3 regions of the Streptosporangium heterodermiicola genome follow, and region 1 is predicted to be linked to each of the others. Evidence: riboswitches for the same ligand, from Rfam matches in the RefSeq annotation. Region 1 holds a riboswitch; each other region holds the start of a gene.
The links. Region 1 has a riboswitch for S-adenosylmethionine ahead of ACSC1Q_RS33070 (aminotransferase class V-fold PLP-dependent enzyme). Riboswitches for the same ligand answer to the same signal wherever they lie in the genome.
Positions count from the first base shown of each region.

Region 2: linked by a shared signal. The riboswitch ahead of ACSC1Q_RS33995 (glutathione S-transferase C-terminal domain-containing protein) and the one ahead of ACSC1Q_RS33070 (aminotransferase class V-fold PLP-dependent enzyme) in region 1 are both predicted to bind S-adenosylmethionine.
Region 3: linked by a shared signal. The riboswitch ahead of thrC (threonine synthase) and the one ahead of ACSC1Q_RS33070 (aminotransferase class V-fold PLP-dependent enzyme) in region 1 are both predicted to bind S-adenosylmethionine.

Region 1 covers NZ_JBPJSR010000019.1:127,482-130,727, forward strand. The annotation lists gene ACSC1Q_RS33060 (cytochrome P450) at 1-219, opposite strand, end outside; gene ACSC1Q_RS33065 (TerC family protein) at 320-1,222, opposite strand; SAM riboswitch class IV at 1,456-1,571, shown strand; gene ACSC1Q_RS33070 (aminotransferase class V-fold PLP-dependent enzyme) at 1,624-2,931, shown strand; gene ACSC1Q_RS33075 (NADH-quinone oxidoreductase subunit D) at 2,949-3,246, shown strand, end outside.
Region 2 covers NZ_JBPJSR010000021.1:34,206-37,451, forward strand. The annotation lists gene ACSC1Q_RS33980 (ATP-binding cassette domain-containing protein) at 1-13, shown strand, start outside; gene ACSC1Q_RS33985 (ABC transporter permease) at 6-758, shown strand; gene ACSC1Q_RS33990 (DUF402 domain-containing protein) at 978-1,499, opposite strand; SAM riboswitch class IV at 1,552-1,664, shown strand; gene ACSC1Q_RS33995 (glutathione S-transferase C-terminal domain-containing protein) at 1,704-2,639, shown strand; gene ACSC1Q_RS34000 (FAD/NAD(P)-binding protein) at 2,636-3,246, shown strand, end outside.
Region 3 covers NZ_JBPJSR010000044.1:27,166-30,411, forward strand. The annotation lists gene ACSC1Q_RS41765 (S1 family peptidase) at 1-1,002, shown strand, start outside; SAM riboswitch class I at 1,247-1,389, shown strand; gene thrC (threonine synthase) at 1,404-2,696, shown strand; gene ACSC1Q_RS41775 (MoaD/ThiS family protein) at 2,719-2,994, shown strand.

The DNA of each region.
Region 1 (3,246 bases):
GTCCGGGTCGTCCGGCCTGCCGAACTCCCGGTGCGAGGCCACGTGCAGGTAGGAGCGGCCGAGCCTGCGGTCCCGCAGCAGCGCGTTGACGTCGGCGTGCCTGGCCACCAGCCACTGGCCGGTCGGCTCGAAGAAGCTGACCGGCCGCTCCCGTCTCAGTTCGTCGTAGACGTCGTAGGGGTGGGCGACGAATTCCGGATTCCAGGGATCAAAGCGCACGTAGGCATCGTAATCCCCGGTCTCGGCGATCCCCGGTCTCGATGGCCTCCGGCCTTGGTGACCACCGGCCTCGGTGATCTCCGGCCTCGGTGATCTCCGGCTAGGATCCGGCTCGCTCGTCGGGCTTCCCCCTCTCGGCCGGCTCGTCCGCCCGGCCCGCCGGGGCCGCCTGGGCCGCCTGGGCCGCCTGGGCCGCCTGACCCACCGAGGTCTCCGGGGTCTCCGGAGATCCCTGGGTCTCCGGGCCCGCCTCGCTCTCGGCCTCGTAGCGGGAACGCAGCTCGACCGGCTTCCGCCGCTTCGCCTTGCCGCGCATCCGGATGTTCAGCAGCTCCACCAGCAGCGAGAACGCCATCGCGAAGTAGATGTAGCCCTTGGAGATGTGCTGCTCGAAGCCCTCGGCGATGAGCACGACGCCGATCAGCACCAGGAAGGACAGGGCGAGCATCTTGATGCTCGGGTGCCGCTCCACGAAACGGCTGATCGGCCCGGAGGCGACCAGCATCACGATGACCGAGACGATGACAGCCGCGATCATGACACCCAGTTCGTCGACCATGCCGACCGCGGTGATCACCGAGTCGAGCGAGAAGACGACGTCGAGGATCATGATCTGGATGATCACCGAGGTGAAGGACGCGGCCACCCTGCCCTCGGAGTGGCCGGAGTCGCCCTCCAGGCTGCCGTGCATCTCGTGGACGCTCTTGCCCAGCAGGAACAGGCCGCCGAGTATCAGGATCAGGTCGCGCCCCGATATCCCCTGCCCGAAGAGCTCGAACATCGGTTCGGTGAGTCTCACCACCCACGACAGCGCCAGCAGCAGCAGGAGACGGCTGATCAGGGCGACGGCGAGGCCGAGCCTGCGCGCCTTGTCGCGCTGTTCGGGCGGGAGCTTGCTCACCAGGATCGAGATGAAGATGATGTTGTCGATTCCCAGGACGATCTCCAGGGCGACAAGGGTGAAGAACCCTATCCATATCTCCGGGTTGGTCACCCAGTCCATTGTTTTCTCCTTCGTCGGTCGGCGCATGAGCACACCGTCGGCCAACTGCCCGAACGCTTGTCCGGCTGACTGCCAGGACGACCGGGAGACGCCCGGAGTTCCTTCCCTCTCATCACACTTCGCTGTCAAATTCGCCAAGTGCCTCCGAGGGCGCTCGTTCCGGCTCCGATATCGGGTTGATCACGTTTCGGACTTGCGGGGCACCGCGGGGTGTCGGTTATAGTTCCCCCGTAGGTCATGAGTGCCAGTGACAAGCCCCGGCTCGCTGGCCGGCAACCCTCGCGTCCGCGGCGGGGTGCCCCGGGTGAGGACCTGGTCCGGCACGAGGTGTGCCGGGCAAGCGCGGGCTCCAGGCACCTGTGTCATGGGTTGGGGTCCGATGACCTCGAAGGAGCCCTGGCATGTCCACCCTGACGATCTTCAGCACCCCCGAGAGCACCGTCGTCCCGGTGAGCGTCCCCGAGACCCGCGCGTCCTCCGGTGACCGCCCGATCCCGGCCGTGCTCGGCTCGGACCTGGAGGTCCCGGTCAGGGGCGGCAGGCTCGTCCGCTACGCCAACCTCGACTACGCCGCGAGCGCCCCCTGTCTGGAGCCGGTGAGCGCCGCCGTCGCCGCCGCGCTCCCGGCCTACTCCAGCGTCCACCGCGGCGCCGGGTACGCGTCCCAGTTGACCACGGCCCGCTACGAGCAGGCCAGGCACACGGTGCGCGCCTTCGTGGGTGCCCGTCCCGACGACTCGGTGATCTTCACCCGCAACACCACGGACGCGACCAACCTGCTGGCCCGCAGCCTGCCCGAGGGCACCACCGCCGTGGTCTTCGAGACCGAGCACCACGCCTCGCTGCTGCCCTGGGACCGGGTCGTGCGGCTCGCCGCCCCCGCCTTCCCCGGCGAGGCCGTCCGCGCCGCCGACGACGCCCTCGCCGCGATCGACGGCCCCAAGCTGCTGGTCGTGACCGCCGCCTCCAACGTCACCGGGGAGCTCTGGCCGATCGCCGCGCTGGCCCACATCGCCCACCGCCACGGGGCCCGCGTCCTCGTCGACGCCGCGCAGCTCGTCCCGCACCGCCGCCTCAACCTGACGGCGCTCGACCTGGACTACGTGGTCTTCTCCGGCCACAAGCTCTACGCGCCGTTCGGCACGGGCGCGCTGATCGGCCGTTCCGACTGGCTCGCCGAGGCAGACCCGTACCTGCGGGGCGGCGGCGCGGTGAAGGCCGTGGAGGACGACGGCACCGAGTGGCACGACGACCCCGAGGCCCGGCACGAGGCCGGGACCCCGAACGTGCTGGGCGCCGTCGCGCTCGCCGCGGCCTGCGACGCCCTCACCGCCACCGGCTGGACCCCGCTGGTCCGCGAGGAGGAGCGCCTCCTCGGGCGCCTGCGCGCGGGCCTCGCCTCCGTCCCCGGCGTGCACGAGCTGTCCCTGTGGGGCCCGGACCACCCGCGCGTCGGCATCGTCTCCTTCGTGGTGGACGGCTTCACCGCCCGCGAGGTCGCCGAGGCCCTGTCCGGCGACTACGGCATCGGCGTCCGCGACGGCAAGTTCTGCGCCCACCCCTTCGTACGGCACCTGCTGGGCGCCAAGGACGGCGGCTGCGACGACGTCACCGCCTCAGCCGTCCGCGCCTCCATCGGCATCGGCACGACCTCCGAGCACGTCGACCGGTTGGTCGACGCCCTGCGGGATCTTGCCTCGCGCGGCTGACGTGACAGCATGGCCCTATGACTGAAGGCGCGCCCCGCGAGCTGAGCGTGGGAATGGGGGCGGGAGCCGAGGCCGTGCGGGGGGCGCACGGCAAGGAGCTCGCGACCGAGGACATGATCCTCAACATCGGCCCGCAGCACCCGTCCACGCACGGCGTGCTGCGGCTGCGCCTCACCCTGGACGGCGAGCGGATCAGCTCGGCCGAGCCGATCGTGGGCTACATGCACCGGGGCGCGGAGAAGCTCTTCGAGGTGCGCGACTACCGGCAGATCATCGTGCTGGCCAACCGGCACGACTGGCTGTCGGCGTTCGCCA
Region 2 (3,246 bases), on a different contig from region 1:
GGCCGGTGTCTGATCTCGTCGCCTGGCCGGTGATGACCGGCCGTGCCGTCCGCCTGTCGCTGCGCAACCTCGACGCGCTGCTCACCTCGTTCCTGATGCCCGTCCTGGTCATGCTGCTGTTCGTCTACCTGTTCGGTGGCGCGATCCAGACCGGCGTCGACTACGTCACCTACGCCGTCCCCGGCATCCTCGTCATGTGCGCCTCCTACGGCGCCTCCCTGACCGCGGTCGCCGTCAGCCAGGACATGAGCCGGGGGATCGTCGACAGGTTCAGGTCGATGGACGTCGGCGGCGGGGCGTTCCTGGGCGGGCACGTGGCCGCCAGTACCGTGCGCAACCTCACCTCGCTCGTCATCGTGTTCGTCGTCGCGTTCCTGCTCGGCTTCCGGGCGGAGGCGGGCCTGTCGGGCTGGGCCGCGGCGGTGGGCGTCCTGGTGGTGTTCGTCCTGGCGATCTCCTCGGTCTCGGCCGTGGTCGGCCTGCTGTCCAGGACGCCGGAGGCGGCGGGCGGCTTCACCTTCCTCGTGATGTTCCTGCCCTACCCGAGCAGCGCCTTCGTCCCGGTGCACACCATGCCCGCGTGGCTGCACGGGTTCGCGGAGAACCAGCCGGCCACCCCGATCATCGAGTCCGTACGCGGCCTGCTGCTCGGTCAGCCGGTGGGCGGCGATCCGTGGAAGGCGCTGGCCTGGTGCGGCGGTTTCCTGCTGGTCTCGGCGGCCCTCTCCGGCAGGCTGTTCCGCCGCCGCGCCCGCTGAGGTGGTGGGGGCGCGACCCCGCCCGTACGGAAGGAGACCACCGGGCCCCGGCGAGGCGGGCCCGGTGGTCTCCGGCGTCGGGGGACACGGGCGGGCGGGGTGGTTTCGGGGAAGTTCGGTGACCGGGCCCGACGAGCCGGCCACAGAGCCCGGATGCCCGGAGCCCGGATGCCCGGATGCCCGGAGCCCTGATGTCCGCCAGGCTCAGGACGACCCGGCTCAGCTGACCAGGGTGAGCCAGTGCGGCGCGTCCCCGAAGGGGGCGGTGCGGGCGGTGACGGCGTCCATCAGCCAGGCGGCCGAGGCGCGGGCGTTCTCCACCACGCCGGGCGGGTAGGCGTACTTGACCCGGTGCTCCTCGAACTCGTCCTCGTCGTCCAGGAAGACCCGGCTCGCGCGGCCCTTGAGCAGGTTGCGGCGGGTCCGGATCACGTCGAGGTCCAGGTCGACCATGGTGACCTCGCCGTCGCTCCACTCGGGCACCGTGGAGATGTCGCAGTAGATCTCGTGCTTGTGCGGGGCGGCGTTGAAGGCGGCCGTCCACCAGGCGTCGCGGGGGAAGAGCATCACGAACGGATGCGGCCAGGCGACCGCGGGACCGTCGCCCTTGTGGCCGCTGGAGTCGGCCACGCAGCCCGTCCACACCCCGTGCTCGTCCTCGCCGAGCAACAGGCCGCGGTGGTGCCAGTGCAGTGACCCGTCGTACTTGCGGTAGACCACATTCACACTCTCATAGGACATTCCCCGACACTAAGGCTTGACAGAGATCTATGTATTTCCTACCTTCTAAATAGGTTAAGAGTGTCAGTGAGAAGCCCCGGCTGGCTGACCGGCAACCCTCGCACCGCGGCGGGGTGCCCCCGGGGGAGACCAGGCGGCACGGTGGGCGTGCCGCAAGCGCGGACCCCTTCACAGGGGTCACCGAGACATGCCCGGGAGTGCCACATGTCGAAGACCAGCACACTGAACCACGCGAGCCCCGTCGACCTCGACACCCACGGCCACTACCGGCCCGGTGGCAGGCCCGGCCCGCGTTACCCCTTCCAGGGGCGCGTCGGCACACCCGCCTTCCCCGCGGAGCCGGGCCGCTACCACCTCTACGTCGCGGCCGTCTGTCCGTACGCCCAGCGCGCGGCCATCGTGCGCTCCCTCAAGGGACTCCAGGACGTGGTCTCGCTCTCCTACGTCGACGACGAGCGCGACGGCCGCGGGTGGGCGTTCCGCGAGCGGCGCGGCGCCGACCCGGTCAACGGGTTCACCGTCCTGCGGCAGGCGTACGAGGTGACCGAGCCCGGCTTCGACGGGCACGTCTCGGTGCCGGTGCTGTGGGACAGGACGACCGGCCGCATCGTCAGCAACGACTTCCCCGACATCACGATCGACCTGGCCACCCGGTTCGGCGGCGACCCCGACGCCGACCTCTACCCCGAGGAGCTCAGGCCGGAGATCGACGAGCTCAACACGAGGATCTACGAGATCGTCAACACGGCGGCGGGCCGTGTGGCGGCGGCCACCACCGAGACCGCGTACACCGAGGCGCGCGCGGCCGTGGTCGCCTTCCTGGACGAGCTGGACGACCGCCTGGCCGACCGCAGGTTCCTGTTCGGCTCGGGGATCACCGAGTCGGACGTGCGGCTCTGGCCGACCCTGCTCCGCTTCGACCTGAGCGACAACCCGGCGGCGAGGATCAGTGAGCGCCCGCTCACCGCCTTCCCCAACCTGTGGGACTACGCCAGGGACCTGTACGCCCACCCCGCCTTCCGCGAGAACACCGACTTCACCGTCATCTCCCCGGCGAAGGGCGAGACCGGCGCCTGGCGGATCCCGGTCGAGCCGCTGCATGCCGACTGGGACCAGCCGCACCGCAGAGCCGCCGTATGAGCGCCTCGATCGCCGTCGTCGGAGCCGGGCCGACGGGCACCTGCCTGGTGGAGCGCATCTGCGCCAACGCCACCGACCTGCTCGGCTGGCCGTCGCTGGACGTCCACGTGATCGACCCCCACCCGCCGGGCGGCGGGCGCGTCTGGCGCCACGACCAGCCGGACCTGCTCTGGATGAACTCCGCCGCCGCCGACGTGACGCTCTTCACCGACGAGTCGGTGCGCTGCGAGGGGCCGATCCGCCCCGGGCCCACGCTGGCCGAGTGGCTCGGCGGCGACCCCGGCGGGTTCGCCTCCCGCCCGGCGCAGAACGGCTACCTCTCCCACGTCTTCCGGCACGCGGTGGCGAACGCGCCACGCGGCGTCCGGGTGCACGTGCACGCCGCCCGCGCCGTCGACCTCGCCGACGTCCCGGGCGGGCAGGTGGTGAAACTGGAGGACGGCCGGACGATCGAGGCCGACGCGGTGATCCTCGCCCAGGGACACGGCGACGTGACACCGACGAGGGAGGAGGGCGAGCTGGCCGGTCTGGCCGCGCGCGGCGGGCTGCGCTACCTGCCCACCGGCTACGCGGCGGACCTCGACCTGGACGCCGTCCCCGCCGGGGA
Region 3 (3,246 bases), on a different contig from region 1:
AACGTCGCCCAGACCGTCGTCGAGAGCGCCGGCGTGGACAGGACCGCGGTGGTCGTGCTGCCCTCCACCGAGGTTCCCCAGCCCCTGTACAACCTGGTGGGCGGGGACGCCTACTACATCGGCGTCACCAGCCGCTGCTCGATCGGCTTCCCCGTGCTCAAGGGCACCCAGAACGGCTTCGTCAGCGCCGGGCACTGCGGCAACCCCGGTAACACCACCACCGGCTTCAACCGCGTCGCCCAGGGCGTCTTCCAGGGATCGTCCTTCCCGGGCAACGACTACTCCTGGGTCGCGACCAACGCCAACTGGACGGCCACGCCGGCGGTGGGCAACAGCGAGGGTGGCACCGTCCCCGTCGCCGGCGCCCGGGTCGCCATCGAGGGGGCCTCGGTCTGCCGGTCGGGCTCCACCACCGACTGGCACTGCGGCGTCATCCAGCAGCGCGACGCCAGCGTCACCTACCCCCAGGGCACCGTCTTCCAGCTGACCCGCACCAGCGTCTGCGCCGAACCCGGCGACTCCGGCGGCTCCTTCATCTCCGTCGACCAGGCCCAGGGCGTCACCTCGGGCGGCTCCGGCGACTGCAGCCAGGGCGGCACCACCTACTTCCAGCCGATCGCCGAGATCCTCACCGCCTACGGACTGAGCCTGCGGACCACCGCTGGCAATCCGCCGCCGCCGGTCACGGGCACCTGCACCGGCTTCCCGAACGTCTACACCGGCACCCTGTCCACCGGCCAGTCCGCCTACCAGCCGAACAACCTCTACTACCGGTCGACCGTCAGGGGCCCGCACACCGCCTGCCTGGACGGCATCGAGGGGACCGACTTCGATTTGTACCTGCAGAAGTGGAACGGGACGAGCTGGACGGTCGTCGCCACCTCCGACGGCGCGGGTCCCGACGAGAGGATCTCCTACACCGGCACGGCCGGCTACTACCGCTACCGGGTGTTCTCCACGGCCGGCTCCGGCCCGTACACCCTGGGGTACCGGACACCGTAGCCCCGCGACGGCCGGGAGAAGGGGTGAGGCCCCCGCCGGGCCCGCGATCACCGAGGATCGCGGGCCCGGCGGGGGCCTCACCCGCTTTCCGGGCCGTGTGCCGGATGCCTCGCGACCGGCGCCCCGGCTCCGGTTGTCCGCTGGATAACACGCCATGTCTCGCACAGCGAGACAAGGAGTCAGGAGGGCGGCGGGGCGGGGTAGAGTGCTTAGGACCTGCGCGTCAGGTTCCAAACTGAATATTTGCTCATCCAGAGGGGTGGAGGGACCGGCCCTGCGAAGCCCCGGCAACCATCCCGGTTCAAGACTCGCGATCTGCGCGAGGTCGGCCGGGACAGGTGCCAATTCCGGTCTGTGACCAGGGTGGTCCGCAGACGAAGATGAGGGAAAGGCCTCGCTTCATGGCGCTCGCAACCACTGAGAACAACACCACCTCCTCCGGTCGTGCCGGCGGCGCGCGTGACCCGCGCTTCGGCCCCGCCGTGGCCCTCTCCTGCCGGGAGTGCGGTGCCCGCTACGACCTCGGCCCCGACTTCGCCTGTACGGAGTGTTTCGGGCCCCTTGAGATCGCGTACGAGTTCGGGCGTGTGACCCGGGAGCGCATCGCCGAGGGGCCGACCAACATCTGGCGCTACCGCTCGCTGCTGCCCGTCCCCGAGGACGTGGCCGGCAAGCCCAACATGGCGCCCGGCTGGACCAAGCTCGTCAACGCCGGAAACCTCGCCCGCGAGCTGGGCATCCGCTCCCTGCACGTGAAGGACGACTCCGGCAACCCCACGCACTCCTTCAAGGACCGCGTGGTGGCCATCGCCGTCGAGGCGGCCCGCAGCTTCGGGTTCCACACCCTCTCCTGCTCCTCCACCGGCAACCTGGCCGGCGCCGTGACCGCCGCCGCCGCGCGGGCCGGGCTGGACGCCTGCGTGTTCATCCCCTCCGACCTGGAGCAGGCCAAGATCGTCATGGCCTCCGTGTACGGCGGCAGGCTCATCGGCATCGAGGGCACGTACGACGACGTGAACCGCTTCTGCTCCGAGCTCATCGGCGACGAGCTGGGCGACCAGTGGGGCTTCGTCAACGTCAACCTCCGGCCCTACTACGCGGAGGGGTCCAAGACCCTGGCGTACGAGATCGCCGAGCAGCTCGGCTGGCGCATCCCCGACCAGATCGTCATCCCGGTCGCGTCGGGCTCGCAGCTCACGAAGGTCGACAAGGGCTTCAAGGAGCTGATCGCGCTCGGCCTGGTCGAGGAGAAGCCCTACAAGATCTTCGCGGCCCAGGCCGAGGGGTGCTCCCCGGTCTCCGCCGCCTACAAGGCGGGCCACGACGTGATCCGCCCGGTCAAGCCGGACACGATCGCCAAGTCGCTGGCGATCGGCAACCCGGCAGACGGCCCGTACGTCCTGGACATCGCCCGCCGCACCGGCGGAGCGGTCGAGGACGTCACCGACGCCGAGATCGTCGACGCGATCCGGCTGCTGGCCAGGACCGAGGGCATCTTCGCCGAGACCGCCGGAGGCGTCGTCGTCGGGGTGCTGCGCAAGCTGGTCGCCGCGGGCACGCTCGACCCCGACGCCGAGACCGTGGTCCTCAACACCGGCGACGGCCTCAAGACCCTTGACGCGGTGGCCGCGGAGGCGCGCCCGACCGCGGTGATTCGGCCGTCCCTTGACGCATTCCGTGCGGCTATCGCCTAGAAATCGTGAAAGGTACTGAATTATGAGCGTTTCTGTGCGGATTCCGACGATTCTCCGGACTTACACCGATGGTGCTGCCGAGGTGAACGGAGAGGGTGAGACCCTGCGCGATGTTCTGCAGAAGCTCGACGCGGACTTCCCGGGGATCGGGGCCCGGATTCTCGATGACGCGGGAAAGATCCGACGTTTTGTCAACGTCTATGTAGGGGATGAGGACGTCCGTTTTGTCGACAACCTCGACACGGCCACGCCCTCCGGCGTCCAGGTCTCCATCATCCCGGCGGTGGCCGGAGGCTGATCCTCCCGCCCTGACGCGGCCCTGACCGCCCAGCGCCGCCTCGGCGCCGCCCCAGGGGCGTCCACGACTCCACGGCACCCGCCCGGCTCCGGCCGGGCGGGTGCCGTGTTTTATGACACAAGCTCATATTCGTGGAGTAGATGGATAATGTAACCCTTAACTAACTAATAGTGATAGTGAAACTCTCTCCTCGTACTAAAAGCTCTCGTAAAGAGGTAGTTTGGTGCTTGACTCTGTTGCCCTACCGCTTCC